DNA from 4 places in the Shewanella sp. NKUCC06_TVS genome. Region 1 is predicted to be linked to each of the others. Evidence: predicted binding sites of a transcription regulator. Region 1 holds the regulator's gene; each other region holds the start of a gene.
The links. The regulator sigma-54, encoded in region 1, starts transcription at its own class of promoters, with help from an activator protein. The targets are predictions, from matches to a motif close to GTTGGCACGNNNNTNGNNT.

Region 1 (3,205 bases):
TGAAAACTATCAAGATGATGCTAAATCAGACGCTCCGGCGGATAAACCTGTAAAAAAGCAGGACTCTAAATGACCCAAATCACCTTAAGAGCACAAAATCTGGCGAAAAGTTACAAGAGTCGCCAAGTGGTTAAAGACGTCAGTCTGACGGTAAAAACCGGTCAAGTCGTTGGCCTACTCGGTCCAAACGGTGCAGGTAAAACCACGACTTTTTACATGGTTGTCGGGCTAGTGAAGAGCGATAAGGGACATATCTTTATCGACGATGATGATTTAACCGCAGATCCTATGCATCTGCGTGCCCGCAAAGGCATAGGTTACTTACCGCAGGAAGCCAGTATCTTTCGTAAGCTAACTGTTCATGACAACATCATGGCCGTACTGCAAACTCGTAAAGAACTTAAAAACGAAGAACGAGAAGAAGAACTAGAACATCTGCTCGAAGAGTTTCATATCACCCACATCCGTGACAGCCAAGGCATGTCATTGTCGGGTGGCGAACGTCGTCGCGTCGAAATTGCGCGGGCTTTAGCCGCTAATCCTAAGTTCATTTTGCTCGATGAACCGTTTGCCGGCGTCGATCCTATTTCGGTTATCGACATCAAGAAGATTATCGAACAACTCAAAAGTCGCGGCCTTGGCGTACTGATCACAGACCATAATGTCCGCGAGACATTAGATGTATGTGAACATGCTTATATTGTGAGTCACGGAAACCTGATTGCCGAAGGAACTCCAGCAGAGATCTTAGACAATCAGCAAGTTAGGGCTGTGTACTTAGGTGAACAATTCAGGCTATAGTTACTCGAGCGAAGCCTATGGAGACAATTTATACCGCCATTGGGCTTCACTCAAAATGATAATAAGCGACCTCCTCCAACAATAATAACGTAGGGATCAGCGGTAACATGAAAGCGTCACTCCAGCTCAAACTGGGTCAACAGTTAACCATGACGCCACAATTACAACAGGCCATACGTCTGTTGCAACTGTCGTCATTAGAACTGCAGCAAGAGATCCAGCAAGCATTAGATTCTAATCCCCTTCTCGAGCTGGAAGAGGATCAATTCGACGCCACTAAAACCCCTGTAAACCAAACGCTATCCGATACGGACTTCAGTGAATCTAGCACTCTGCCACCAGAAAAAGACAGCTCCACCATAGACACGGCAGAGTCGCTAACCAAAGAATCCATGCCCGATGAGCTCCCCATGGACACCACATGGGATGAAGTGTTTACCGCCTCCCCAAACTCAGGCCCCGGCGGCAGTCGTGAAGACGATATGCCCTTCCAAGGCGAGACCAGTGAAGGTTTGTACGAACACTTAGAATGGCAAAAAAACCTCACGCCGTTTTCTGAAACCGATTTAGCCATTGCCACCGCCATTATTGATGCCATCGACGATCAGGGCTATCTCACCCAAAGCACTGAAGAAATTCTCGAAGCCATGGGCAATCCTGAAGTTGAGCTTGACGAAGTCGAAGCCGTACTCAAGCGCATTCAGCATTTTGATCCCATAGGCGTTGCCGCCCGCGATTTAAGTGAATGCCTGTTGATCCAACTGTCGCATTTCGCCGCTGATACTCCCAACCTAGAAAACGCCCGTATGCTGATCAAAGATCATTTAGATCTGATCGCCGCCCGTGATTTTAGGTTATTGATGCGTAAAACTAAATTAAAAGAAGATGAATTAAGGGATGGTATAGCACTTATCCAAACCCTCAATCCTCGCCCAGGTTTGTTGATCACGCCCAATAATGACGAATACGTTATCCCAGATGTGTCTGTGTCGAAGAAAAATGGCCGCTGGGTTGTTGAGCTTAATCCTGACTGCATGCCAAAAATCAATGTAAATCAACATTATGCTTCTATGGCACGCAGTACCAAAAACCAAGCCGATAGCCAATTTATTCGCGGCCATCTGCAAGAGGCTAAATGGTTTATTAAGAGCTTAGAAAGCCGTAACGATACTTTGCTTAAAGTTGCTAATTGCATAGTGCAATATCAGCAGGGTTTCTTTGAGTACGGTGAAGAAGCCATGAAGCCTATGGTGCTTAACGATATTGCCGAAGCGGTAGAAATGCATGAGTCCACCATCTCACGGGTCACAACTCAAAAATACATGCATACCCCTAAGGGACTTTTTGAACTAAAATACTTCTTCTCTAGCCACGTCGGTACTGACGATGGTGGTGAGTGCTCATCCACAGCAATCAGAGCCTTTATAAAGAAACTGGTGGCAGCGGAAAACCAGAAAAAACCATTAAGCGATAGTAAGATGGCTCAACTTCTGGCAGAACAAGGGATCAACGTAGCCCGCAGAACCATTGCGAAGTACCGAGAGGCTATGCTTATTCCACCTTCTAATCAGCGTAAAAGTTTATAACCTACAGTGGATATCGGAGGACGTTTCTATGCAAATAAACCTAAGTGGGCACCATATCGAAATTACCGAATCGTTACGTGCATATGTAGAAGAAAAGTTTTCAAAACTTGAACGCCATTTCGAACAGATCAATAATGTGCACGTTGTGCTCAATGTTGAGAAAATGCAGCAGATTGCCGAAGCGAGAATAAACCTCATAGGTGGTGAAGTTTTTGCGACTTCAGAGCATGCTGACATGTATGCCGCTATAGACGCCCTGATTGACAAGCTTGACCGTCAGGTTATTAAACACAAAGAGAAGTTAACAAAACACTAATAATGGAACTTTGTACCATACTGCGGCCGGAGTGCACTACCTGCGCCACTCCGGGCAGCAAGAAAAAGGTACTGGAACTCATCAGCGACTTAGTCGCTGCCCAGTACCCGACCCTCTCATCTCAAGAGATATTCGAAAGCCTAGTGGCGCGCGAAAAGATGGGGAGCACAGGTATAGGTAACGGCATCGCCATTCCACATGGTCGACTAGCCGATATAGATCAGCCCATTGCCATACTAATTAAGTGTGAAGAGCCGATAGCATTTGATGCTATCGATAAGCAACCTGTTGATATTTTATTTGCACTACTGGTGCCTGCAGACCAATGTCAGCAGCACTTAAGTACCTTGTCTTGCATGGCCGAAAAGCTGAGCGACAAGCAAATATTAAAGCAATTACGCAAGACGCATGATGAAACGGAACTCTATCAGGTAATCACTGGATGAAACTGGTCATAGTGTCGGGCCGCTCAGGCTCAGGCAAATCTGTCGCCCTTAGGGTA
Region 2 (3,205 bases), on a different contig from region 1:
ACGCTAATTCTATTTTTTCAAATGCTAAAACTGCTGTCGGTGGTGGTGTTGCGACGAGCCAAGTGGCACAGCAATTCCATCAAGGTAGCTTACAGTTGACGAATAACTCCCTTGATATGGCGATTAAAGGGGGTGGCTTTTTCGTTACTGCTTCTGAACTGGGTACATTAGACCACTCGTTTACCCGTGCTGGAGCATTTAAGGTAGATAAAAATAATTACATGGTTGATTCTGCTGGTAATTATTTGCAAACTTTCCCAGTGGATAAAGATGGGAACTCAACATCAGTGAGTTTAACGACGGCTAAGCCGGTACAAATACCAGACACTGCGGGTAGCCCTGTAAAGACTGAGAATGTTACTTTACAAATGAACTTAAATGCTAAGGAAAGTGCACTCGACCCCGCGGCATTCGATCCTCTAGATGCAAAAACCTACAATAACGTTACATCAATGACAATTTATGACTCACTCGGTGAGCCACATATTATGACCACTTATTTTGTTAAGCCCAAAGATGGTTCGTACAATGGTGAGAACAATTGGGTGGCTTACTATGCTGTTGATGGAAAGCAAGTAGATCTAGCCGGTCCTGCTGGTACTTATCAAACAGATACCACCGGCGATGGCACACCTGATGCAACGGGCACGGCTCAAACTGCTGGTGGTTGGAAAGGCTCTGTACTCAAGTTCAATTCTGTTGGTGTCTACACTGGTAGTGATCCTGCTATAGTCAAGACTGAGGCTTTGGGCGTCAGTGGTGCGGGTGTTTTAGGGCCAGGTGCCGATGGTACTCAAGAGTTGACTGTGAAGTTTAATGCCCCAACGCAATATGCGGCTCCTTTTGGTGCAACTGAGTTGACGCAAGATGGTACGACTGTAGGTCGCTTAACTAACGTTGAAATCGGCGAAGATGGTTTAGTGACCGCGAGTTATTCTAATGGCTCAACCGTGCCTTTAGCACGGGTTGCTTTAGTTCGTTTTGCTAACGAACAAGGTTTAACGCAAGTGGGTAATACGTCGTGGAAAGCCAGTTTAGCTTCAGGTCCAGCGTTAGCGGGTGAGGCAAATAGTGGAACTTTTGGTAGCATCAGTTCATCGGCGTTAGAGCAATCGAACATTGATTTGACGACTGAACTGGTCGATTTAATTTCGGCGCAGCGTAACTTCCAAGCGAACTCTCGTACCCTTGAAGTGAATAACACGCTGCAACAAACCGTATTACAAATCCGCTAATCATTACTTTGTTTAACTAAGTGTTGCCGCCAGTGGCAACACTTAGCCTTTATCCTGCCGTCAAATCACTTCATTTTCATATTTTTCAATTCTATCAGTAAATTAAACGTTATTTTTTGTTGGCATGATGCTTGCTTGGGTATTGTCATGTAGAAAATTTGACGGAGCAGTCTGTGGACAAATTCCTTTATGTCGCCATGAGTGGCGCTAAGCAAAATATGAATGAGCTGGCACTCCGTGCGAACAACTTAGCCAATGCTAATACCGATGGTTTTAAATCAGATATGGCGCAGGCCAGATCGATGCAAGCCTTCGGTGAAGGGTTGCCTTCAAGGGTGTTTGCGATGACAGAATCTCCGTCAGCTAATTTTCGCTCTGGTCCGATAAAAACCACTGGACGGGATCTCGATGTTGCCATTAAAGGCGATGGCTGGTTTGCCGTTCAGGCGAAAGATGGCAGTGAAGCTTATACCCGTTCCGGTAGTCTCAGTTTCGATGCGACGGGCATGTTGTATAACGACAGAGGCAATCCCGTGATGGGGGATGCTGGCCCGATAGTGCTGCCATTACCTATTGATAAAGTGTCAATTTCACAGGATGGCATAGTGTCTGTTCGCCCTCAAGGGGCGACTGCTGAAGTGATAGAAGAAGTGGCGAGATTGAAGTTAGTTAATCCCGGCAATGCGCAGATGATGCGTGGTGAAGATGGATTATTTCGACAAATGTCAGGTGAAGCAGCACCAGCTGACCCTTTCGTCGCAGTTGAAAGTGGTGCCGTAGAGGGCAGTAACGTTAACCCTGTTGATGAAATGGTGTCTTTGATTGATCTTCAGCGGCAGTTTGAATTGCAAGTCAAGATGATGAAAACCGCGGAAGAGAATGATCGCGCTTCATCTTCATTAATGCGTATTAGTTAGGAGATAGATTATGCATCCGGCGTTATGGATTAGTAAAACTGGCTTAGACGCACAGCAAACTGATATTTCAGTGATTTCAAACAACGTAGCGAACGCTAGCACTGTGGGCTACAAAAAAAGCCGCGCAGTATTTGAAGATTTACTCTATCAAACAGTTAACCAAGCAGGTGGTGTTAGTGCATCTAACACTAAGCTACCCAACGGATTAAACATAGGTGCGGGTACGAAAGTCGTCGCCACTCAAAAAATGTTTACTCAGGGTAACATGCTGACGACGGATAACTCGCTGGATCTTATGATTGAAGGTCCTGGATTTTTTGAAATCCAGCTCCCTGATGGAACCACTGCTTATACTCGAAATGGTCAGTTTACCTTAGACGATACGGGTCAGATTGTGACTCCAGGTTCTGGCTATTTGCTACAACCCGCGATCACTATTCCTGATAATGCGACCAGTATTACCGTTTCAGCAGAGGGTGAAGTTTCAGTAAAAACGCCGGGTACCGCTGAGAACCAAGTCGTGGGTCAGTTGACTATGACGGATTTTATTAATCCATCGGGTCTAGATCCTATGGGACAAAACTTATATACGGAAACTGGTGCGAGCGGCACGCCCATTCAAGGTACCGCTTCGTTAGATGGTATGGGTGCTATTCGTCAAGGCGCCTTAGAAACCTCTAACGTGAACGTGACCGAGGAACTGGTGAACCTTATCGAAAGTCAGCGCATTTACGAGATGAACTCAAAAGTGATTTCAGCGGTAGATCAGATGCTGTCTTATGTGACTCAGAATTTATAGAGGCAAACATCATGGCTAGATATCTTGTGTTGGCCGTCGCGTTATTGCTTGCAGCTTGTAGCTCGACGCAAAAGAAACCCCTTGCGGATGATCCCTTTTACGCGCCGGTATACCCAGAGGCACCGCCGACAAAAATTGCCGCAACTGGCTCTATTTATCAAGACAGCCAAGCATCTAGCTTGTATTCGGATATACGCGCCCACAAAGTCGGTGACATTATCACTATCGTATTGAAGGAATCGACTCAAGCTAAG
Region 3 (3,205 bases), on a different contig from region 1:
TGTTGTCGCGGTGTCTGGCGTGCCTTCTCTGAATGATAAAAGAGTGGTTGGCGATGATGCCTATTTAGAGAACAACGCGATGATTGAATCAGAATCAAAGTTGTATATACCTTCAAAATACAAAAAGCCCCGATAGCGTTGCTATTGAGGCTTTTATATTTTCTGTATCAATTACATAAAGCGAGCCGGTTGTATAGCGCTAGCCATTACAGGCTGTAGTACATTTCAAACTCAAGTGGGTGAGTTGTACGTGCTACGCGCTCAGCTTCTGCTGTTTTCAGTACGATATAAGATTGGATGAAATCTTCACTGAACACGCCGCCTTTTGTCAGGAACTCATGGTCAGCTTGCAGATTTTCAAGGGCATTTTCTAATGACGTTGCCACTTGTGGGATTTCAGCCGCTTCTTCTGGAGGCAGATCGTACAGATCTTTGTCCATCGCTTCACCTGGGTGGATCTTGTTTTGGATACCGTCAAGACCCGCCATCAGCAGCGCTGCGAAACCTAAGTATGGGTTTGCATGTGGATCTGGGAAACGTGCTTCGATACGACGGCCTTTAGGGCTTGGTACCACTGGAATACGGATTGATGCAGAGCGGTTACGGGCAGAGTAGGCCAACATAACAGGTGCTTCAAAGTGTGGCACTAAACGCTTGTAAGAGTTAGTGCTTGGGTTAGTGAAAGCGTTCAGCGCGCGAGCGTGCTTGATGATACCACCTATGTAGTACAGAGCCGTTTCACTTAAACCTGCGTATTTGTCGCCAGCGAACAAGTTAACACCGTCTTTCGCCAGAGATTGGTGAACGTGCATGCCGCTACCGTTGTCACCAACGATGGGTTTAGGCATGAAAGTCGCAGTCTTACCGTAAGCGTGTGCCATGTTGTGCACTACGTACTTCAGAATTTGGATTTCATCCGCTTTCTTCGTCAAGGTGTTGAAGCGAGTTGCGATTTCGTTTTGACCTGCAGTCGCCACTTCGTGGTGATGCGCTTCAACCACTTGGCCCATTTCTTCTAACACTAAACACATAGCGCTACGTAGGTCTTGTGATGAGTCAACCGGTGCAACTGGGAAGTAACCGCCTTTAACAAATGGACGGTGACCTGTGTTGCCGCCTTCGTAGCTAGTGCCTGAGTTCCAAGCCGCTTCTTTAGCGTCGATCTTAACGAAACAACCTGACATGTCAGTACCGAAACGGACATCGTCAAATAGGAAGAATTCTGGTTCTGGTCCAATCAATACAGTATCAGCGATACCAGTAGAGATCAGGTAAGCTTCTGCTTTTTTAGCAATTGAGCGTGGGTCACGGTCGTAACCTGTCATAGTACCGGGTTCAAGAATGTCACAACGGATCAGCGCTGTGGTTTCTTCGGTGAAAGGATCCAGTACGAATGTCGTTGGATCTGGCATCAGTACCATGTCTGATTCGTTAATGCCCTTCCAACCTGCGATAGAAGAACCGTCAAACATTTTGCCGTCTTCGAAGAAATCAGCATCTACCTGATGAGAAGGAATAGATACGTGCTGCTCTTTACCTTTAGTGTCGGTAAAACGTAAATCAACGAACTTAACTTCTAATTCTTCAAGTTGCTTTAAAACTGATTCAACTGACATTCTCAAGCCTCCGGTAGGGTAAAGGGATGCCCCTTCTATAATCTTTTAACTCAAGTGATTTATCTTGAGCCAAACTTACGAGCTATAAAGCGATATCCATGCCAATAATTTAACTTACTGATTAACATGATTTAAAATCTTTGTTGCACTTAATTGGATTCGCGTGTGCACCATAATGGTGCTTTTGTCTGTGGCATTTTGGTGCATTACTCCATTTTGGTGCGCACTGAATTGATTCATGCAAACCTTAAGCTGGGATGCACAGCGATAACATGCACCGCTTATATGGCATTGAGATGGCAATAACGCTTTGGCTTTCACAGTCTCAGTAAGTACCGCCTCTGTGAAGCTCACACATACTTTCAGCGCCGATCGGGACTATTTACCACCGCATAATTGTCATAAAACCACGCTAGTCTGTCCAACTATGCCACGCATTATCAATCCAATAGTGGTTTATTATCATATTATTAGGAAAGAGTTCGTTCTCATGTGCGAAATGTCTTTGCTGTTCACAGACCAAGTGAAATCAGTGATGCGTAAAAAGGTATCCCGTGACAATGAAGTGAGTCTTAATGTCATCGGGTGTAAACGCCAACATGAACGTTAGATTAAGTGTGCCGCAGAATTTATTGCAGTGCGTTCACGTGGTAATTTCTCTGTATCTAAGTCGATTTTGCTGATGCTTAAATCGACATTAGCAGTGCTAACATTGAATACGAAAAATAGCAAATTCAGCTGCTTAACTCGGATTTTTCCTACGAATATGGCAATTAAACAGAGCGTTAACTCTGGCTATAGAGGATTTCATTCAGTGGATGATTGGCGGAAATTACCCAAGGATTGGCGAATTGTTTTATAAGTGTTCAAAAATAATCCTGTGCGCCAAGGCCGCTCTGGAGTAGAATGGCACGCTTTTTATTGTGGTAGATCGAGCTCGATCACCATAACGAATTACTGAAATATCCCTATTTTTGTTTGATGGTAAGAGGTTTATCCGTGCTAGAGAATTTACGTAACATCGCCATTATTGCACACGTTGACCATGGCAAAACGACCCTGGTAGACAAGTTGCTGTCACAGTCAGGCACCCTTGCAACCCGAGGAGAAGCCACTGAGCGGGTGATGGACTCCAACGATCTTGAAAAGGAACGTGGGATCACGATTCTGGCAAAGAATACTGCCATCAAGTGGAACGACTACCGTATTAACATCGTTGATACCCCAGGCCACGCCGATTTCGGTGGTGAGGTTGAGCGTGTTCTGTCTATGGTTGACTCAGTATTATTGCTAGTTGATGCCGTTGACGGTCCAATGCCACAAACTCGCTTCGTAACGAAGAAAGCGTTTGCTCAAGGCCTAAAGCCAATCGTTGTTATCAACAAAATTGACCGTCCAGGTGCACGCCCAGATTGGGTTATTGACCAAGTATTCGACCTGTTCGATAACTTAGGTGCAACTGACGAGCAGCTAGATTTCCCAATCGTTTACGCTTCTGCGTTAAACGGTTTTGCAACTTTAGATCCGGATGTAGCGAGCGATGATATGACGCCGCTGTTCCAAACTATCGTTGAAAAAGTATCTTTCCC
Region 4 (3,205 bases), on a different contig from region 1:
GGCTCACCAAAACTGCGGATCTCTCGTCCTTATGTAGACCGTGCAATGGATGCTATCGGTACGCCATTTGATAAAGCTTCGAAGAAAGACAAGCAATCTATGGTGTGCGGTCAGTGCCACGTTGAATACTATTTTGAGAAAAAAGAAGACAAAAAAGGTTTCGTCAAATTCCCTTGGGATATGGGCATAACTGTTGACCAGATGGAAGTTTACTACGACGGTATCGAGTTCTCCGATTGGACTCATGCGCTGTCTAAAACACCTATGTTAAAAGCGCAACATCCAGAGTATGAAACTTGGAAACTGGGTATTCATGGTAAAAATAATGTCAGTTGTGTTGACTGCCATATGCCAAAAGTGACTAGCCCTGAAGGTAAGAAATTTACCGATCATAAAGTGGGTAATCCATTTGACCGTTTCGAAGAAACCTGTGCAACTTGCCATAGCCAAACGAAAGAATTCTTAGTTGGCGTCACTAATGAACGTAAAGCTAAAGTTAAAGAAATGAAACTGAAAGCGGAAGAGCAATTAGTGAAAGCGCACTTCGAAGCTGCTAAAGCGTGGGAATTGGGTGCAACTGAAGCTGAAATGAAGCCTATCTTGACCGATATCCGTCATGCTCAATGGCGCTGGGACTTAGCGATTGCTTCCCATGGTGTTGCTGCTCATGCTCCTGAAGAAGCCCTACGTGTTTTAGGTACTTCAGTGAATAAAGCGGCCGATGCCCGAGTTAAGTTAGCACAGTTATTAGCGAAAAAAGGCATCACAGATCCAATCGCTATTCCTGATATCTCTACCAAAGCTAAGGCACAAGCAGCATTAGGTATGGATATGGATAAGATGAATGCAGAGAAAGAAGCATTCAAGAAAGACATGTTACCTAAGTGGGATGAAGAAGCGAAAAAACGCGAAGCCACTTATAAGTAGGTTTTAATCAATCGCGGTTGAGTTTTCAATATGAGCTAACTCCTCATGTAAACAAAAGCCCTCGCTGACTCAGCGGGGGCTTTTTTATGGAAAAAAATATCGAGTAATATCAGGCGTTGGTCATGCTGGCTGAAGAAATACCACGGGCTAAATCGCTATTTGATCAGTTTTAATAACGCCCTAAAGCGCTCGCCTTGGGCTTGATGTTGTAATTCAAATAATAACGATTCCACGTTAGTTAATAGGGCGCCTCTGGCAGTCATCATTTGGATCCCGAGTTGTTTATTCTCAGCACTGCGTGACGATACGCAATCGGCGACTAAATGCACCGAATATTGCTGTTCGATAAGGTCACAACAGGTTTGGTAAACACACACATGGGTTTCAATACCCGCGAGTATGACGTGTTTGCGATTCGTCTTAGTTAATGCCTTTGCAAACGCGTCACAGTGCCAGCCGCTAAAATGCTGCTTGGCAATGGGTGAGCTGGTTTTCACAAGTAAGGTTTGCAGCTCAGGGCTAGTTGCTCCGAGTTTATCGGGTAGCTGTTCTAACCACAGTATTGGAATTTCAAATAATTGTGCGCCTTGGATTAAGGTCTGTAGTTGTTGATGCAGCTTGTCACTGTTATCCATGATTTGTGCAAGTTTTCCTTGCACATCGACGATAACGAGAACACATTCTTCTGGTTTTAACATCGGGCCTTCCTTCTGCGCTTGATGATTGTCTTAGTGATGATCTTCGCTTTTGTCTAAGAGCTTGTGTTGTGATGCTCAGATTTCATCTCGATTTACGCTTCCCCCAGTAGACCCTAATTTAACCTTGTTACCAATAGGCCTAAGGTCGAATAGCTGTCGCACTTAAACTGCTCACTAAAAGAGTGCATCGCACCAGTCAGTGCTCGATTATGGTGCGTTTTTAACCTTAAAAAATAGTGTTAAACAATTTAAATCATTAATAATCAATAGATTAAATTGTTGGCCTAATGATTGAATTACATTTGATACAAGTTAATAACAATCGCGTTTTTTTGGAGGTCAGAATGAAACTAGTCAGCGCTATCATCAAGCCGTTTAAGTTGGATGATGTCCGTGAAGCTATTGCCGGAATTGGTATTGAGGGCATGACGGTGACCGAAGTGAAAGGTTTTGGCCGTCAGAAAGGGCATACAGAGTTGTATCGCGGCGCCGAGTATCAGGTGGATTTTTTGCCAAAAGTAAAACTAGAAATTGCCACTAAGGCTGAAAATCTCGACATGTTGATTGAGGCGATTACCACTGCGGCCCATACGGGGAAAATTGGTGACGGTAAGATCTTCGTCGTTGATTTAGAACATGCTATCCGTATCCGTACGGGTGAACTTGATACTGAAGCGCTATAAGGGGCTGACAATGGAAGAATTAACGAAATTAGGCGGCACAGTCACTGAACTACGCTTTGCACTCGATACCTTTTACTTTTTGATTTCTGGCGCTTTAGTCATGTGGATGGCGGCGGGATTCGCTATGTTAGAAGCGGGTTTAGTTCGCTCTAAAAATACCACTGAAATTTTAACTAAGAACGTTGTGCTGTATGCGATTGCCTGTGTGATGTATCTGTTGGTTGGCTATAACATCATGTATGTGGATAACACTGAAGGTGGCTGGTTACCGTCAATTGGCACCTTAATTGGTTCGCAATCAGCAGATGCGAGCCATGCATTAGAATCTGACTTCTTCTTCCAAGTTGTATTTGTGGCAACGGCGATGTCAATTGTCTCTGGTGCTGTGGCGGAACGGATGAAGTTGTGGGCTTTCTTGTTCTTCTCTGTGGTGATGACAGCGGTTATCTATCCAGTAGAAGGTTATTGGACTTGGGGCCAAGGTTTTATCGCTAAACTGGGCTTTGTAGACTTTGCTGGTAGCGGTATTGTGCATATGACGGGGGCGACCGCGGCGATTGCTGGCGTAATATTGCTCGGTGCGCGTAAGGGGAAATACGGGCCTAATGGTCAAGTGAATCCAATTCCAGGCTCTAACTTGCCAATGGCAACCTTAGGTATGTTTATTCTGTGGATGGGCTGGTTTGGCTTTAACGGCGGATCGCAATTAATGGTGTCGGATGCGGCGAATGCAAGCTCTGTGGCGAAAGTGTTTGTGAATACCAATACTGCAGCGGCTTTTGGTGCTATCTCTGCGCTTATAGTGTGTAAGATGATTTGGGGTAAAGCGGATTTGACCATGATCCTTAACGGTATTTTGGCTGGATTAGTGGCGATTACGGCAGATCCTCTCTCGCC

Region 2: a site for sigma-54 is predicted at 1,354-1,372, ahead of flgF (flagellar basal-body rod protein FlgF). Genes of this name have one in related genera too.
Region 3: a site for sigma-54 is predicted at 1,704-1,722, ahead of glnA (glutamate--ammonia ligase). Genes of this name have one in related genera too.
Region 4: a site for sigma-54 is predicted at 1,904-1,922, ahead of KO531_RS10260 (P-II family nitrogen regulator). Genes of this name have one in related genera too.

Annotation. Positions count from the first base shown of each region.
Region 1 is NZ_JAHKQX010000004.1:77,524-80,728, forward strand. It holds gene lptA (lipopolysaccharide transport periplasmic protein LptA) at 1-73, shown strand, start outside; gene lptB (LPS export ABC transporter ATP-binding protein) at 70-801, shown strand; gene KO531_RS05775 (RNA polymerase factor sigma-54) at 909-2,387, shown strand; gene hpf (ribosome hibernation promoting factor) at 2,416-2,703, shown strand; gene ptsN (PTS IIA-like nitrogen regulatory protein PtsN) at 2,706-3,149, shown strand; gene rapZ (RNase adapter RapZ) at 3,146-3,205, shown strand, end outside.
Region 2 is NZ_JAHKQX010000006.1:147,304-150,508, reverse strand. It holds gene flgE (flagellar hook protein FlgE) at 1-1,235, shown strand, start outside; gene flgF (flagellar basal-body rod protein FlgF) at 1,409-2,152, shown strand; gene flgG (flagellar basal-body rod protein FlgG) at 2,163-2,951, shown strand; gene flgH (flagellar basal body L-ring protein FlgH) at 2,963-3,205, shown strand, end outside.
Region 3 is NZ_JAHKQX010000010.1:78,787-81,991, forward strand. It holds gene glnA (glutamate--ammonia ligase) at 207-1,616, opposite strand; gene typA (translational GTPase TypA) at 2,616-3,205, shown strand, end outside.
Region 4 is NZ_JAHKQX010000007.1:231,906-235,110, forward strand. It holds gene nrfA (ammonia-forming nitrite reductase cytochrome c552 subunit) at 1-927, shown strand, start outside; gene KO531_RS10255 (hydrolase) at 1,083-1,625, opposite strand; gene KO531_RS10260 (P-II family nitrogen regulator) at 1,970-2,308, shown strand; gene KO531_RS10265 (ammonium transporter) at 2,319-3,205, shown strand, end outside.